Regions from separate parts of the Staphylococcus pseudintermedius genome, predicted to be linked through region 2. Evidence: predicted binding sites of a transcription regulator. Region 2 holds the regulator's gene; the other holds the start of a gene.
What was found. Region 2 encodes Rex, which represses fermentation and respiration genes when NADH is low (regulators of the CRP and FNR family bind a similar motif). Its sites were predicted from a motif close to TTGTGAAATATTTCACAA; they were not measured.
Positions count from the first base shown of each region.

Region 1: the regulator Rex is predicted to act here: its motif matches at 5,390-5,407, upstream of P3U61_RS05360 (citrate synthase).

Region 1 covers NZ_CP120150.1:1,126,793-1,135,278, forward strand. The annotation lists gene accD (acetyl-CoA carboxylase, carboxyltransferase subunit beta) at 1-803, shown strand, start outside; gene P3U61_RS05345 (acetyl-CoA carboxylase carboxyltransferase subunit alpha) at 803-1,747, shown strand; gene pfkA (6-phosphofructokinase) at 2,311-3,279, shown strand; gene pyk (pyruvate kinase) at 3,298-5,058, shown strand; gene P3U61_RS05360 (citrate synthase) at 5,482-6,600, shown strand; gene icd (NADP-dependent isocitrate dehydrogenase) at 6,646-7,908, shown strand; gene P3U61_RS05370 (response regulator transcription factor) at 8,227-8,486, shown strand, end outside.
Region 2 covers NZ_CP120150.1:850,375-858,860, reverse strand. The annotation lists gene agrA (quorum-sensing response regulator AgrA) at 1-75, shown strand, start outside; gene P3U61_RS03885 (carbohydrate kinase family protein) at 135-1,079, opposite strand; gene P3U61_RS03880 (sucrose-6-phosphate hydrolase) at 1,083-2,567, opposite strand; gene P3U61_RS03875 (LacI family DNA-binding transcriptional regulator) at 2,623-3,570, opposite strand; gene P3U61_RS03870 (YeeE/YedE family protein) at 3,802-4,887, shown strand; gene P3U61_RS03865 (sulfurtransferase TusA family protein) at 4,912-5,136, shown strand; gene P3U61_RS03860 (redox-sensing transcriptional repressor Rex) at 5,256-5,903, opposite strand; gene P3U61_RS03855 (ABC-F family ATP-binding cassette domain-containing protein) at 6,055-8,007, shown strand; gene P3U61_RS03850 (MutS-related protein) at 8,370-8,486, shown strand, end outside.

The DNA of each region.
Region 1 (8,486 bases), 280 kb from region 2:
ATTCGAAACAAAATGAAGTTCCTGAAGGCATAATGACGAAATGTCCAAACTGTAAAAAAATAATGTACACAAAAGAGCTCACTGAAAATTTAAATGTATGTTTTAATTGTGATCATCATATTCAATTATCAGCTTATGGCCGTATTGAAGCAATTGCCGATAATGGAACTTTTGAAGAATTTGATAAAGGGATGACCTCTGCAAATCCGTTAAACTTTCCTGGCTATGAAGAAAAGGTTGAAAAAGACCAAGAGAAAACAGGATTAAATGAAGCGATTGTCACTGGAACTGCAGAACTCAATGGCATTAAGTTTGGTATTGGCGTCATGGACCCGAGATTTAGAATGGGGAGTATGGGTTCTGTAGTCGGTGAAAAAATTTGTCGTATTGTCGATCATTGTACAGAAGAGCGACTCCCATTCGTCTTATTTACGGCTTCTGGTGGGGCACGTATGCAAGAAGGAATTATTTCGCTCATGCAAATGGCTAAAACAAGTGTATCGTTAGAAAAACACTCTGATGCAGGTCTATTATTCATTTCCTATATGACACATCCGACAACAGGTGGTGTATCTGCAAGTTTTGCATCAGTAGGTGATATTAACTTGGCAGAACCGAAAGCCTTAATCGGGTTTGCAGGCCGACGTGTTATCGAGCAGACAATTAATGAAAAATTACCTGATGATTTCCAAACGGCTGAGTTTTTATTAGAACATGGTCAGCTTGATAAAGTTGTGCATCGTAGTGAAATGAAGAAAACGTTAGCGACGTTATTTGATATGCATCGTGAGGTGGAAAAGTAATGCTTGATTTTGAAAAACCGATCCAAGACATACAAACTAAAATTGAATCATTGAAAGAAACGCAAGCGAAAAATGATGTCGATTTATCAGATGAAATCGAAATTCTTGAAGCCGCATTGCAAACAGAAAAAGAAAAGATTTACACTTCCTTAAAACCGTGGGATCGTGTTCAAATAGCAAGATTACCTGAAAGACCGACTGTACTCGACTATATTCCATACATTTTTGATGATTTTATCGAATTACATGGCGATCGTAACTTTAGAGATGACCCAGCTATCGTAGGGGGATTAGCCTATTTCAATGGTCAACCTGTGACAGTGATTGGTCAACAGCGCGGTAAAGATACGAAAGATAATATTTACCGTAACTTTGGTATGGCGCACCCTGAAGGTTATCGAAAAGCGTTGAGATTGATGAAAGAAGCCGAGAAGTTTAATCGTCCTATTTTTACATTTATTGATACGAAAGGCGCATATCCAGGTAAAGCAGCCGAAGAACGTGGTCAAAGCGAGTCAATCGCACGTAACCTTGTTTCAATGGCAGGGTTAACAGTACCTGTCATTTCAATTGTGATTGGTGAAGGTGGAAGCGGTGGCGCATTAGGTCTTGGTGTGAGTAATCGTTTATTGATGTTAGAAAACAGTACATACTCTGTCATTTCACCAGAAGGCGCGGCTGGTATTTTATGGAAAGACAGTTCTCTGGCTAAAATTGCTGCAGAAACGATGAAAATAACAGCATACGATTTGCTAGAATTAAACATTATTGACGAAGTGGTGAAAGAGCCGTTAGGTGGCGCGCATCATGACGTTGAGATGTTAGCGAAACGCATTAAGCAAAAGTTTACCAAGCATTTAGCATCGTTTGAACATATGACACCTACTGATATTAAAGAAGATCGTTTTGAAAAATTCCGCAATATTGGTTCGTTTGTTGAATAAGTCTATGTAAAAAGCATAGTATGAAGTCTCTGAATTATGAGACTTCATACTATTTTTTGATATACTTGTTTTGCTTATAGAGGCTATTAATTTTGAATTGAACTGTTTGATGAAAGGGCAGTCAAGTCATCAAGTGAATTAATCAATGCACTTAATAGGCATATCCTGCACGATTCACCATTTTCAATATGGCAATGAATCGTTACGTTCTATATTGATATACAAAAATAATTGTGTCATCTATAATAGTATGTGAAGAAATAAGCAAAGTTGTGCGTTGAATATCACTATGGAATATTTTTTAATTTTTAGTAGAATTATAGCAAAAAATCTTAAAATGCGCATTTTTGGGTATATTATTGATACACCATAGATTCAACAGTGTGTGATTTAAATTGCTTTTACAATTGAATGAAAGTGCTATGAAAACATGAAATATGGCGGATTGATGAATTCATTTGAATAAACCGTTTTCATTTGTTTTTGTATTTATTTATGATGGAATGCGCAATGAAATTGTGGTATTTTTAACATAACAACTATGCAAGAAAGGGTATGTCTACATGAAAAAAATTGCAGTTTTAACAAGTGGCGGAGATTCTCCGGGGATGAATGCAGCAATTCGAGCAGTTGTAAGAAAAGCGCTTTATCACAATATTGAAGTCTATGGTGTGTATCAAGGTTATCAAGGTTTAATCAATGACGACATTCGCAAACTCGAGTTGGGTTCAGTTGGCGATATTATTCAACGTGGGGGTACTTTCTTATATTCAGCACGTTGCCCAGAATTTAAAGAAAAAGAAGTACGCCAAAAAGGGATTGAAAATCTTAGAAAGCGTGGGATTGAAGGTTTAGTCGTTATTGGTGGCGATGGAAGTTACCGTGGTGCACAACGTATTAGTGAAGAGTGTAAAGAAATTCAAACGATTGGTATTCCAGGTACAATTGATAACGATATTAATGGTACTGATTTTACAATCGGTTTTGATACAGCGTTAAATACAATTATTGAATCTGTGGACAAAATCCGAGATACTGCTTCAAGCCACGCACGCACTTTTATCATTGAAGTTATGGGCCGTGACTGTGGAGATTTAGCATTATGGTCAGGTTTAGCTGTAGGCGCTGAAACAATCATTTTACCCGAAACAGAGACAGACATTAAAGATATCGCAGAAAAAATTCAACATGGTATTGATAGAGGTAAAAAGCATTCTATTATCATTGTTGCAGAAGGTTGTATGACGGGTGATATGTGCGCATCAGAATTAACAAAATATATTAATGTTGATGCACGTGTATCTGTGCTCGGCCATATTCAACGTGGCGGTAGCCCAACAGGTGCAGACCGAGTACTTGCATCACGTTTAGGGGGCTATGCTGTTGAGCTTTTACTTAACGGCGAAACGGCGAAAGGTGTCGGCATTAAAGACAACCGATTAGTTGCGACTAATTTTGATGAAATTTTTAACACTTCAGAACGTCAAATTAACCAACGTATGTTAGGTTTAACTGAAGAATTATCTATATAATTATAGGAGGCATTTCCAATGAAAAAAACTAAAATCGTTTGTACGATTGGACCAGCATCAGAATCAGAAGATATGTTAGAAAAGTTAATGAAAGCAGGTATGAATGTTGCGCGATTAAACTTTTCACATGGCTCACATGATGAACATGCAGCACGTATTCGTTCAATTCGTAAAATAGCGAAAAAGTTAGAGAAAAATATTGGTATCTTACTTGATACTAAAGGACCTGAAATCCGTACGCATGACATGAAAGATGGCATCATTACGCTTGAGAAAGGCTCACATGTCATCGTGAGCATGCAGGAAGTTGAAGGTACAGCGGAAAAGTTCTCTGTCACATACGAAAACTTAATTAACGATGTTGAAGTCGGTTCATTTATTTTATTAGATGATGGCTTGATTGAATTAGAGGTAGAATCTATTGATCATGCAGCAGGTGAAGTTCACTGTAAAGTTTTAAATACGGGAGAACTTAAAAATAAAAAAGGTGTTAACTTACCAGGAGTACGTGTCAACTTACCAGGTATTACAGATAAAGATGCGGAAGATATTCGTTTTGGTATCGAACAAGACGTTGACTTTATTGCGGCAAGTTTCGTTCGTCGTGCAAGTGACGTTTTAGAAATCCGTAAAATTTTAGAAGAAGTGGGCAACCGTACAATTAGCATTATCCCTAAAATCGAAAATCAAGAAGGTATCGATAATATTGAAGAAATTCTTGAAGTTTCTGACGGCTTAATGGTAGCCAGAGGGGATATGGGTGTTGAAATTCCACCAGAAGCAGTGCCGATTGTACAAAAAGATTTAATCCGTAAATGTAATAAGCTAGGGAAACCAGTTATTACTGCAACACAAATGTTAGACTCAATGCAACGTAATCCTCGTGCGACACGTGCAGAAGCGTCTGACGTAGCGAACGCGATTTACGATGGTACAGATGCGGTAATGCTTTCAGGTGAAACTGCAGCAGGGGCTTATCCAGAAGAAGCTGTTAAAGCAATGCATGATATCGCAGTAGCTGCTGAACAAGCTCAAAACTACAAGCAACTGTTATCAGACCGTACGAAACTTGTTGAAACTTCGCTCGTAAACGCAATTGGTGTATCTGCTGCACATACAGCCTTAAACTTAAGTGTTAAAGCGATTGTGGCTGCAACAGAAAGTGGTAAAACTGCGCGTACGATTTCGAAGTATAGACCAAAATCTGACATTATCGCAGTAACACCATTCGAAACAACAGCGCGTCAATGTACACTTGTATGGGGTGTATATCCAGTTGTTCGTGAAGGTAACTTTACTACAGATGAATTATTGAACAATTCTGTAGCAACAGCTATCGAAAGCGAACGTGTTGAAAACGGTGATTTACTCATTATCATAGCAGGTGTACCAACAGGTGAATCTGGTACGACAAACTTGATGAAGTTACATCTTGTCGGTGAAGACTTAGCAAGTGGTCAAGGTATTGGTCGTAACTCAGCAGTAGGTCGTACAGTCGTTGTCAACAATGGTTCGGAATTAAAAGGTCGCGACTTAGACCAAGCTGTTATCGTGACACCATCAATTGACGAAAGCATTATCCCATATTTAGATCAGGCTGTAGCTTTAGTTACTGAAGAAGCTGGCTTAACTTCTTCAAGTGCTATCATTGGACTTGAAAAAGGTATTCCAACAGTTGTAGGTGTCAACAATGTCGTTGATACAATTCCTGATAACGCATTAGTTACAGTAGATGCGACGCAAGGTAGAGTTTATGAAGGTTATGCAAACGTACTATAATTTTTAAATAGATGATACGATATTAATTTTAAAAGGGTTGGTAAGGTGAATACGCCTTATCGCCCTTTTTTAAATGTAACGTTAAACAATTTTCTGGATAATAGTACGACTTTGGGTGTAAAAAGAGTTTAATTACACTCAAATTAATGTTTCTACAATTATACTCTGTCATCAAATCTTTTTATTATTAATGATAATGAATGCAAATGATGATGTGTTTTTTCTAAAATTAGCGATGAAAACATAAAAGAAAACGCTTTATATCAGTGTTTAAGAAATTAATGAAATCATTTTAACCCAATTATTATAAGATTATTCTGACATATGTCAGTTCTTAAAAAGTTCACAAAACGTATCATATTGGCTATAATAGTTATTGAAAGCCATTACAAAGAACGAATATAAAGTAAAGGGGAAATTCATATGGCAGAATTAATGAGAGGTCTAGAAGGGGTAATCGCAGCTGAAACAAAAATCAGTTCAATTATCGATAGCCAACTTACATATGCGGGCTACGATATAGATGATTTAACTGAAAATGCACAATTTGAAGAGATTGTTTTCTTATTGTGGAATTATCGATTACCCACGAAAAAAGAATTGTCAGAATTAAAAGAAAAATTATTTGAGTATATGACTTTAAATCCAAGAATGTATAGTCATTTTGAAGAATATACGACTGATAAAGTACATCCTATGACGGCTTTACGTACATCGGTTTCTTATTTAGCACACTTTGATGAAAATGCCGATGATAACGATGAAGAAGCATTACAAGAGCGTGCGATTCGTATCCAAGCCAAAATCGCATCACTCGTCGCTTCATTTGCAAGAGTAAGAGAAGGTAAAGAACCGGTTAAGCCTGATCCTGCTTTAAGTTATGCAGCAAATTTCTTATATATGCTTAGAGGCGAAAAACCGACTGATGTTGAGGTAGAAGGCTTTAATAAAGCATTGATTTTACATGCGGATCACGAATTGAATGCGTCTGCTTTTACAGCGCGTTGTGCGGTGTCATCATTATCAGATATGTATTCAGGTGTCACTGCTGCCGTATCATCATTAAAAGGACCGTTACATGGTGGTGCAAACGAACGCGTCATGCAAATGTTGACTGAAATCGGATCAGTGGACAACGTTGAAGGCTACTTACAAAAAGCATTTGCAAATAAAGATAAAGTAATGGGCTTCGGTCACCGCGTGTATAAAAATGGTGATCCACGTGCGAAATACTTGAAAGAAATGAGCCAAAAAATCACTAATGAAACTGGACAAAGTGAATTGTTCGATGTTTCTGTTAAAATTGCAGAAATCATGAAAGAAGAAAAAGGATTATTACCTAACGTTGACTTCTACAGTGCGACAGTATATCACAGTATGGGCATTGATCATGATCTCTTTACACCAATTTTTGCGGTAAGTCGTACATCTGGTTGGACTGCGCACATCTTAGAACAATTAAGAGATAATAGAATTATGCGTCCTCGTGCAACATATATCGGTGATGTTAACCGTAAATATGTACCGATTGAAGAACGCTAATGAAGTCTATATATTATAAAGTTTCAAAATTCGGAGGTATTAAACATGAGTGAAAAGATTGTAAAAACGGACAGCGGACTACAAGTTCCAAATCAACCTATCGTACCATTTATCATCGGCGACGGTATTGGGCCCGATATTTGGAAAGCAGCAAGTCGTGTCATCGATGCTGCCGTAGAAAAAGCTTATGCCGGTGAGAAAAAAATTGACTGGAAAGAAGTATTAGCCGGTCAAAAAGCATACGACCAAACGGGTGAATGGTTACCAGCAGAAACGTTAGACACAATTAAAGAATATTTAATTGCGATTAAAGGACCATTAACAACGCCAATCGGTGGCGGTATCCGTTCATTAAACGTAGCGCTACGTCAAGAATTAGACTTATTTAACTGTTTACGTCCAGTGCGTTGGTTTAAAGGTGTACCTTCACCAGTGAAACATCCAGAACAAACGGACATGGTCATCTTCCGTGAAAATACTGAAGACATTTACGCAGGTATCGAATTTAAAGAAGGTAGCGAAGAAGTTAAAAAAGTGATTGATTTCTTACAAAATGAAATGGGCGCTAAAAATATTCGCTTCCCTGAAACTTCTGGAATCGGTATTAAGCCAGTATCTAAAGAAGGGACAGAGCGTTTAGTACGTGCAGCCATTCAATATGCAATTGATAATAACCGTAAATCAGTAACACTTGTGCATAAAGGGAACATTATGAAGTTTACTGAAGGTGCGTTCAAACAATGGGGTTATGATTTAGCGGAAAATGAGTTCGGCGATCAAGTATTTACATGGCAACAATATGATCGTTTAGTTGAAGAAAAAGGAAAAGACGAAGCGAACAAAATTCAAGATCAAGCTGAGAAAGATGGCAAAATCATTATTAAAGATTCTATTGCAGACATCTTCTTACAACAAATTTTAACACGTCCAGCTGATCACGATGTTGTTGCGACAATGAACCTTAACGGTGACTATATTTCAGATGCATTAGCTGCGCAAGTCGGTGGCATTGGTATTGCACCAGGTGCGAACATTAACTCTGAAACAGGTCATGCAATTTTCGAAGCGACGCACGGGACAGCCCCGAAATATGCTGATTTAGACAAAGTGAATCCTTCATCGGTATTACTTTCAGGTGTGATGTTGTTAGAACACATAGGCTGGCAAGAAGCTGCGGATTTAATTACTAATTCTGTAGAAAAAACGATTGCTTCAAAAGTTGTGACATATGACTTTGCGCGTTTAATGGAAGGTGCAACTGAAGTAAAAACGTCAGAATTTGCAGATGAATTGATTAAAAATTTATAATAAGTTGATTAAAAGGCCGGGAATTTCCTGGCCCTTTATTTATGTTAAAAGCACGAATGAAATTCAAACATTGGATAAAGTCTATAGTCAAAAACACTTCCTTATCCATGCGCTGTTTTGAGATAATTTTCTCAGAAGGCTGACACTTCTGAGGGATAAAGTTGAAATCAAAATGGTGTCTTTTAAGTTTTGTAGAGGGGATGAGAATCTTTGATTTTTTACGCGAAAGTTAAGTTATTGTAAAGATGCTAAAAGATATATTATTTTTAAGACTATTTTAAGGTATAATGAAGTTAATCATAATAAGGAGGTACATATATGGCTCAAAGAGTGCTTGTCGTTGATGACGAACAATCCATTGTCACTTTGCTAAAATACAACCTCGAACAATCAGGTTATGTCGTTGAAGTGGCTCAAGATGGAGAGGAAGCGTTACAAAAAGAAAAAGAAACGAAACCCGACTTGATTGTATTGGATGTGATGTTACCGAAAAAGGATGGCATTGAAGTATGTAAAACGATTCGCTCAGATAAAAACCAAGTACCTATTTTAATGTTAACTGCAAAAGATGATGAATT
Region 2 (8,486 bases):
ACGAAAGAACGGATTGCTTATTTCAAAAATGAAGAATTTTGTTACGTGTCGGTGCGTAATTTGAAGAAAATTTAAAAGCTATATATCGCATTAAAAAGCCAATTTCCCGGATAGGTGGGAGATTGGCTTTTTAATTAAAGTTCTTCTAATGTTGGTAAGCTTGAAATGGCGCCATATTGGGACACGACGCGACCTGAAACTTGATGTGCAAATTTTAAAATATCATGCCCGTGTTGGCGTAATGTCTCAATTGGTTGTTGCTCGGATTGACATAATTTCGCACTGATTGCACCGATAAATGCATCGCCTGCTCCTGTCGAATCCACCACTTGCGCTGGCGGTGTGGGCACTTCAATTGTTGAGCCATCTTCGAAAATTAAAGATGCTCCGCGACTGCCTTTTGTGTAAATGACCGCTTGCACGTTGCCGACAAACAGTGATTTTAACGCTTCCGCTTCATCCTCATGTCGTGTAACAAATGAGAGTTCTTCATCTGAAACTTTAACAACATGTGCACGTGGTAAAAATGCTTGCAATGTCTCGTAATAAACATCATGGTCATCCCATAAAGGTAAGCGCACATTCGGATCAAACACAACGGTCGCACCGACTTGTTCCGACTTATCCAGTAATGTCACATGTGCGCGTTTCATAGGACTGTCAACTAATGCTACCGAACAAAAATGTACTAAATCACCTTGTTGCAACTCAATTGTGTCAATATTTTCAGCTTCATATAGCATGTCTGCACTCGGCTTCCGGTAAAATGAAAAGTCTCGTTCTCCATCATTAGATAAACTGACAAATGCAAGTGCTGTATTCGCTTCTTTTGTCGTTAAAATATGTGAGGTGTCTACTTCAACCGCTTGTAACGTCTCGATGATTTTGTCACCAAAAGCGTCTTCACCCACTTGTGTAATCAAATGACTGTTGCCACCTAATTTTTGAACAGCAGCAGCCACATTACACGGTGCACCACCGACTTGCGGTTCAAACCCTGTCACATCTTTCAATGGCGTCTCTCTTTGTGTAGGAATAAAATCGATGAGCGCTTCACCTATTGCATAAAAACGTTTCATTCATTATCCTCCTTCCACAATATCGTATTTAGTCATTTTCAAATAAATTTGACCGGAATCTGTGACGACTTTAAACTTATTTGATGTCGCTTTAGGGAAAATGCGTGACGTCAACACTCGTTCCCCTTCATTACAAAAGATTTCAATGCTTGATGTATCCACGAAAATACGTAATTGTTTCAAATCCGTATGTAATTGCGTCACCCTCATCGTTCCTTCAACTGGATACGGTAATGCCCCACTATCAAAGCGCTCCAGTGAAACCTGACGTGTCGTTGTATCATACCGAATCGTTGTGGATTCATTGCGTGATGCACGGAGTTGTAATTCAAACGCAGAAGCCTCATTTTCTAAAATATCAACGACCAACTCATATTGCACTCCTTCATAAGGATGGAGTTGTTTAATAAATTTGTTCGCATAACCGAGCGCAACTTCTTCATTTTTACGTAACTTTCTTAAATGCATATGCGGTTTTTGTTTTAATTTGCCGTCTTCAATCGTTAATGTTCTTGGCAAAGTTAAACAGTGTGCCCAACCGTCATCATCTGTCGGATATTCGGTGTCAGGTAGACCCATCCAACCAATTAACACACGTCGCCCCGCTTCATCAGTCATCGTTTGAGGGGCATAAAAATCAAACCCGTGGTCAAGTTCGATAAACGGACCATGATCAAATTCTAATGTATCAAAATTTAACGTTCCCATTATGTAACCGCTTTGGTAAATGTTTTGATACGCATCGCCTTCAGATTCTATGCCTTGTGGACAGAATAGCAAAATATCTTTTCCATGAATTTGAAAATAATCTGGACACTCCCACATATAACCAAAATCTTCTAATTGGGTTTGAATTTCACCTTTAAACTGCCACGGTCCTTCAGGGCGTTCAGCTTCGTATAATACGGCACACCCTGTTTCATTCTCACGTTGTGCTCCTAGCAATGCATACAGTTTCCCATCTTTCTCAAACACTTTAGGATCGCGAAAGTGTTGTGTATACCCTTGAGGAGGTGCCGGAATGGCTGGAGGTAATAGTTTACGGACTGACCCATTTGCTTGCACTTCTGCTACGATTTGACTACTGTGACGGTTCCACTCATTGTCACGATGATTGCCTGTGTACATATAATACAATTTTTGATCAAACGAAAATGCACTCCCACTGTAGACGCCGTGACTATCAAACGTTTGATCCGGGCGTAATACGACACCAAGATCTTCAAACTGTACGAGATTGTTGCTTGTGAGTAACCGCCAATATTTTAAACCATGTACGGCACCTAGTGGAAACCATTGATGTGCGATATAATATTGACCATTAAAAAAGATCAAACCGTTTGGATCATTTAATAATCCTGTTGGGGGCTGAATATGGTAGGTTTGTCGAAATGGAGAGCGGTTCACTTTGGCCGTTAATAACTCCATTTCCTCATGTGTTGCTTCTTCATACTTACGATAACGCTTTTCTCTACTCCATTGCTCCATGATATACCTCCTTTTAACACATTGGTAACGGTTCCACCTCTTTTGAGATAAACCCTCATAATTTGGAATTCACGTCAAGTTGACAACTTTGAATAAGGTCCGGCTGTTCCATTTGAAGCTGTAATTGTTCAAATGCGATACGTCCTGCCGCTTCATATTGATAAGGTAGGGTAAAAATCGTTGGATGAACAATTTGTGTCATAGGATCTCCGCCAAAACCAGCAATCCACGGCGGTTCGGTCATATGGTCGTGCATCAACGCTTGATAGAGCGCCAAAGCAATCGTATCTGTCGCACCGACGTACGCCACAGATGGTTGTTGGGTAAGCTGACCTTTAATTGATTGCAGTGCGGTTTCATAATCAAACGATGTCATCAATGTCTCATATGTCACCTGATTTGCGGTTAACACTTCAATCAAACCTCGAAAACGTTGCTCACCGACCGCGACGTCATCTTCTTGAATACTCGCATAAATGACATGTTGCTTCCCTTGTGCCATAATTTCTCGTCCCATTAGTTGACCAGCTTGATAATCATTGTGGTAAACCGAACTTAACGATGCATGTGCTTGGCCAATGATGATGACTGGTTTATCAATTTCTTGAATGACAGCCATATGTGCATCTGTCACAGTAGTCGCCATAAATAAAATGCCATCCACTTTACTTCTTTTAAAAGATTTCAGCGCATCAAGTTCCTGTTCCACATGACGCTCAGTTAAATTTAACAACATTTGATAGCCAAATGCGTCACATTTCGCTTTAATCCCTTTAACGGTTTGTGACACGGCATGAGAATACATTCTCGGGAAAATAATACCAATCATCATACTTTTTTGTGCTCTTAAACTTTGAGCAAATTGGTTCGGTTCATAACCGTATGTATCAATGACGTGTTGAATTTTTCGCTTTGTTTTTAAACTAATCGATCCTTGATTTAAATACCTTGAAACTGTACTTTTAGAAACGCCCGCTAAATTGGCGATATCCTGTATATTCATTGTTCATCACCTCACAGTCTCAATAGCTATTTTATCATAAAACCCCTCACGATTACTGTATAAAATACGATGCAGTGTAAAAATAAAATTTAACATTCAAGTCTTAGTGAGCAATTTCATCATGTAGTGACAATGCGTATGTTCGAATATTATTTTACGGATTTTATTGCATTCTTTTTGTGCATCCCTTATAATACATACTTAAATAGTCGGATATGGAAAGGGGTTATTTTGATGTGGACAATAATTAGCGGTTTAACTGTTGGGGTTTTACTCGGTTTCGTGATGCAACGTACACGATTTTGCCTAACAGGAGGCTTTAGAGATATGTATGTGCAAAAAAACAATAAAATGTTCTATGCCTTACTGGTTGCTATTTCAATTCAAGCGGTCGGGTTATTTGTTTTAACGTCAATAGGTGTGTTGACTATACATAATGGTACCTACCCTATTATCGGCACCATCATTGGATCATTTATTTTTGGTGTAGGTATTGTATTAGCTGGTGGATGTGCAACGGGAACTTGGTATCGTGCTGGTGAAGGCCTTATAGGGAGTTGGATCGCATTAGTGATGTATGGATTGTTTGCTGCGATTTCAAAATTTGGCATTTTATTACCACTGAAAAATGTGATTAACAGCCCAACTGTCGCTAATGCAGATATTTCTACTTCAACTGGTATACCAAGTTGGGTTTGGATCACCGCTTTAGTAAGTATTACACTATTTTTAGTCATCAAAACTTTACGCAAGCCAAAACCTAAAGTAATGATTCCGAAATTAAAATCACGTTATACAGGTGTACGTTACTTTTTATTTGAAAAACGATTTCATCCATTTGTTGCAGCAATTGCAGTAGGACTCATTGCGTTAATTGCTTGGCCGATGAGTTATTCAACCGGGCGTGAAGGTGGTTTAGGTATTACAACACCTTCTGCACATATCATACAATTTTTAACTACAGGGGATTTATCTCTAATCGATTGGGGCGTCTTTCTTGTTTTAGGCATTTTCTTAGGTTCTTATGTTGCTGCGCGTGGTGCAAAAGAGTTCAAATGGCGTTTACCGGATATTAAAACCATTCGCAACAGTGCCATTGGCGGCGCCTTTATGGGTTTTGGTGCGGCAGTCGCTGGAGGTTGCTCTATCGGTAATGGCTTAGTTGCTACAGCAGCACTTTCATGGCAAGGATGGTTAGGTTTAGCTTCAATAATACTAGGGACATGGTTCATGAGTTATTTCTTATTTGTAAAACCATTAAATGCCGCGCGACGTCAAACGCAAATTGCGAGTACTTCAGCAAGCGCATCTCATTAAATCATTAAAGAAAGGTGATAAAAAATGAAACACACATTAGGCACTATCGGAATGGTATGCCCTTTCCCATTAATAGAAGCACAAAAGACAATGGAAGATTTAAATATTGGTGATGAGTTAAAAATAGATTTCGATTGCACACAAGCTACAGAAGCTATACCTCAATGGGCAGCAGAACAGAATTATCCCATTACTGAATTCGAGCAATTAGGTGATGCTTCTTGGACCATTACCGTGCAAAAAGCTTAATGATTGACACACAAAAAGCAACGCCTGCCTTATTCACAAGGACGTTGCTTTTTTGTTATCTAGTCATTATTAGCAAACTCTAAAAAGAGCAATTGTTTATAAGCTCAGTTCGTCAACATTTACCCTTCCGTCGCACCATAATTTTTCATAAAGAAGAGTAACGATTGGAGTTCAATCCCTAAGTCAATTTGATGTACTTGTACTGATTGTGGCGCGTGAACACGTTTAGGCGTAAAATTCAAGATACCTTTGATACCTGCTTCGACTAATTGATCAGTCACTGCCTGTGCTGCTGATTCAGGTGTCGTAATAATAACAACTTCTAATTCTCCTGAAGCAATAGTTTCTTTAATGTCATCCATCGACTTAATCGTAATATCCCCGACTGTAGTACCGATAATGTCTTCTCTAATGTCAAAAGCTTCTGTAATGGTCATATCATCATGTATTGAAAAGTTGTAAGAAATTAACGCCGTACCTAAGTGACCGACACCGACAATACCAATTTTGATAATATCTGAATCACTTAATTCTGATTTAAAAAATTCTAATAAACTATCAATATTATAACCGTAACCTTTTTTACCTAATTCACCAAAATAAGAAAAATCTCGACGTATTGTGGCTGAATCTATATTTAAGCCTTCACTAATGGCTTTTGAATTAACACGATCTTCGCCTTTCGCTTTTAAAGTATTCACAAATCTATAATACAAAGGGAGACGTTTTAAAGTCGCTCTAGGAATTTTGTTCATTGATTTTCCCATTTTGAAGTCCTCCGATATGATTTCTAATATATGTGATAGCTTTCACAGTGTGTGTTTAATTATAACTTAATTTATATGATAAGGAAACATTTAGTATTTGATACATATAGGGTTTGTTGTACAATAAATAAGAATGAAAGGAGTATGCCCTATGATTTTAATGCAGTTAAGTCAGATTACGAAATCGTTTGATGGCGAAGAAATTTTTGAAGGCGTTAATTTTGAAGTGAAAACAGGTGAGCGCATTGGTATCGTAGGTCGAAACGGTGCGGGAAAATCCACATTGATGAAAATTATCGCAGGTGTAGAATCATATGACTCAGGCCACATCTCAAAAATCAAAGGTCTAAAACTCGGCTATTTAACACAACAAATGACTTTAAATACTGAAAATACAGTTTTTGAAGAAATGGCAAAACCTTTTGAACAAGTGAAAGCGATTGGCAAACGTATGCAAGAAGAAACCGACTGGCTTGCTGCACATGCGGAAGCTTATGAAACGACGGAATATCAAACGCATATCGCAAAATATGAACAATTATCTAATGAATTTGAACAACTCGGAGGCTATCATTATGATAGTAAAATCAAAACTGTGTTAAATGGCCTTGATTTTAGTGAGGCTGATTACGACCGACCTATTAATGATTTTAGTGGAGGTCAAAAAACACGGCTCTCACTCGCGCAAATGTTATTGAGTGAGCCAGACTTGCTATTACTCGATGAACCGACAAACCATTTAGACATGGCAACAACAGAATGGTTAGAAGATTATTTGAAATATTTTAAAGGTGCTATCGTCATTATTTCACATGACCGCTTCTTCCTCGATAAAATTGTGACGCAAATCTATGACGTCTCTCTAGGCGAAGTGAAACATTATGTCGGCAATTATGCAAAATTTATTCAGTTACGTGATCAATACTTTCAAAAGCGACTCGCGGAGTATGAACGTCAACAAAGCGAAATCAAAAGACTAGAAACGTTTGTCGAAAAAAATATTACCCGTGCATCTACAAGCGGTATGGCGAAAAGTCGTCGTAAAATGTTAGAAAAAATGACGCGTATCGAAAAGCCCATGCTCGATGCGAGAAGTGCGAACATTCAATTCGATTTCGATCGCAATACAGGCAATGACGTTATGCATATCCAAGATTTAGAGATAGGTTATCGTACACCGATTACAGCACCGATTCGTTTTGAAATTAATAAAGGCGATCACATTGGCATTATCGGACCGAATGGTATTGGGAAATCGACATTAATTAAAACTTTAGCGAAACGACTTCCCCCTCTCTCCGGTCAAATTATTGAAGGTGCTAATTTAAAAATTGGTTATTACGACCAGAAACAAGCAGAGTTCCGTTCTAATAAAACCATTTTAGATTTTGTCTGGGACCAATACCCTCATATGCCTGAAAAAGATGTTCGTGCGGTGTTAGGACGCTTTTTATTTACACAAGATGAAGTGCTCAAAGTGATTAATGACCTTTCTGGTGGCGAAAAAGCAAGACTCCAACTGACATTATTAATGTTAGAGCGTAATAATGTACTCATTTTGGACGAACCGACAAACCATCTTGACATCGACTCAAAGGAAATGTTAGAACAAGCATTAAAAAACTTTGAAGGGACTTTAATTTTCGTATCACACGATCGTTATTTTATTAATGAACTTGCCAATCGTATTTTTGATTTAAATAAGACAGGCGGCCATCTGTATTTAGGTGATTACCAATATTACTTAGAAAAGCTAGAGCAACAAAACGCCCTTGCTGCATACGATGAACAACGTGAAGACAACAATACCAGTGACGACTCGGCCCGTTCACAAAATACGTATCAAGACCAAAAAGCGTTACGTCGTGAAAAACGTAAAATCGAACGCCAAATCGAAGCGGATGAACAAAAAATCACGGAATTAGAAGCACGTATCGCAGCAATTGATGTTGCAATGACCGATGATACAACAATGAATGATTATGAAAAAACACAAGCTTTAGCTAACGAACGAACAAGTATCGAACAATCTTTAGAACAAGTGATGACAAATTGGGAAGAATTACAACTCACATTAAGTCAATTTGAAGATGAGATGGATTGAGCGTGGTGGAATTTTCTACTCCGCTCATTTTTTATACTCGAAATACAGACAATTCATCCACATTAAGAATCGGATAATATCAACTATCCACAAAGTTATTCTAGTTATCCACAATTTAGGAGAGGTTTTCTTCTTACTTTATGCACACTTATCCCCACTTTATCCACGAAAATGCATCGAACTTACACACAAGTTATTCACAAAATGTGCATAAGTACGCACGTTCCCTCTTGACAGATTTCCTACTACATGAATTTGAAATCATGTCCCAATGATTCAAACGCTTTCACAATTTATTGATTTCCTCATCATATTGTGTAAAAATTTATATGATCTTAAAAATATTGAAAGGATTTATACATATGAGTTCGAATACTTTTTTCATTTTATTGCTTGTGGTGGCACTCGTTGGTATGACATTGATAACAGAAACTGTGCGTCGTATCCGCCATCAACGTATATTGACTTACCATTTGGAA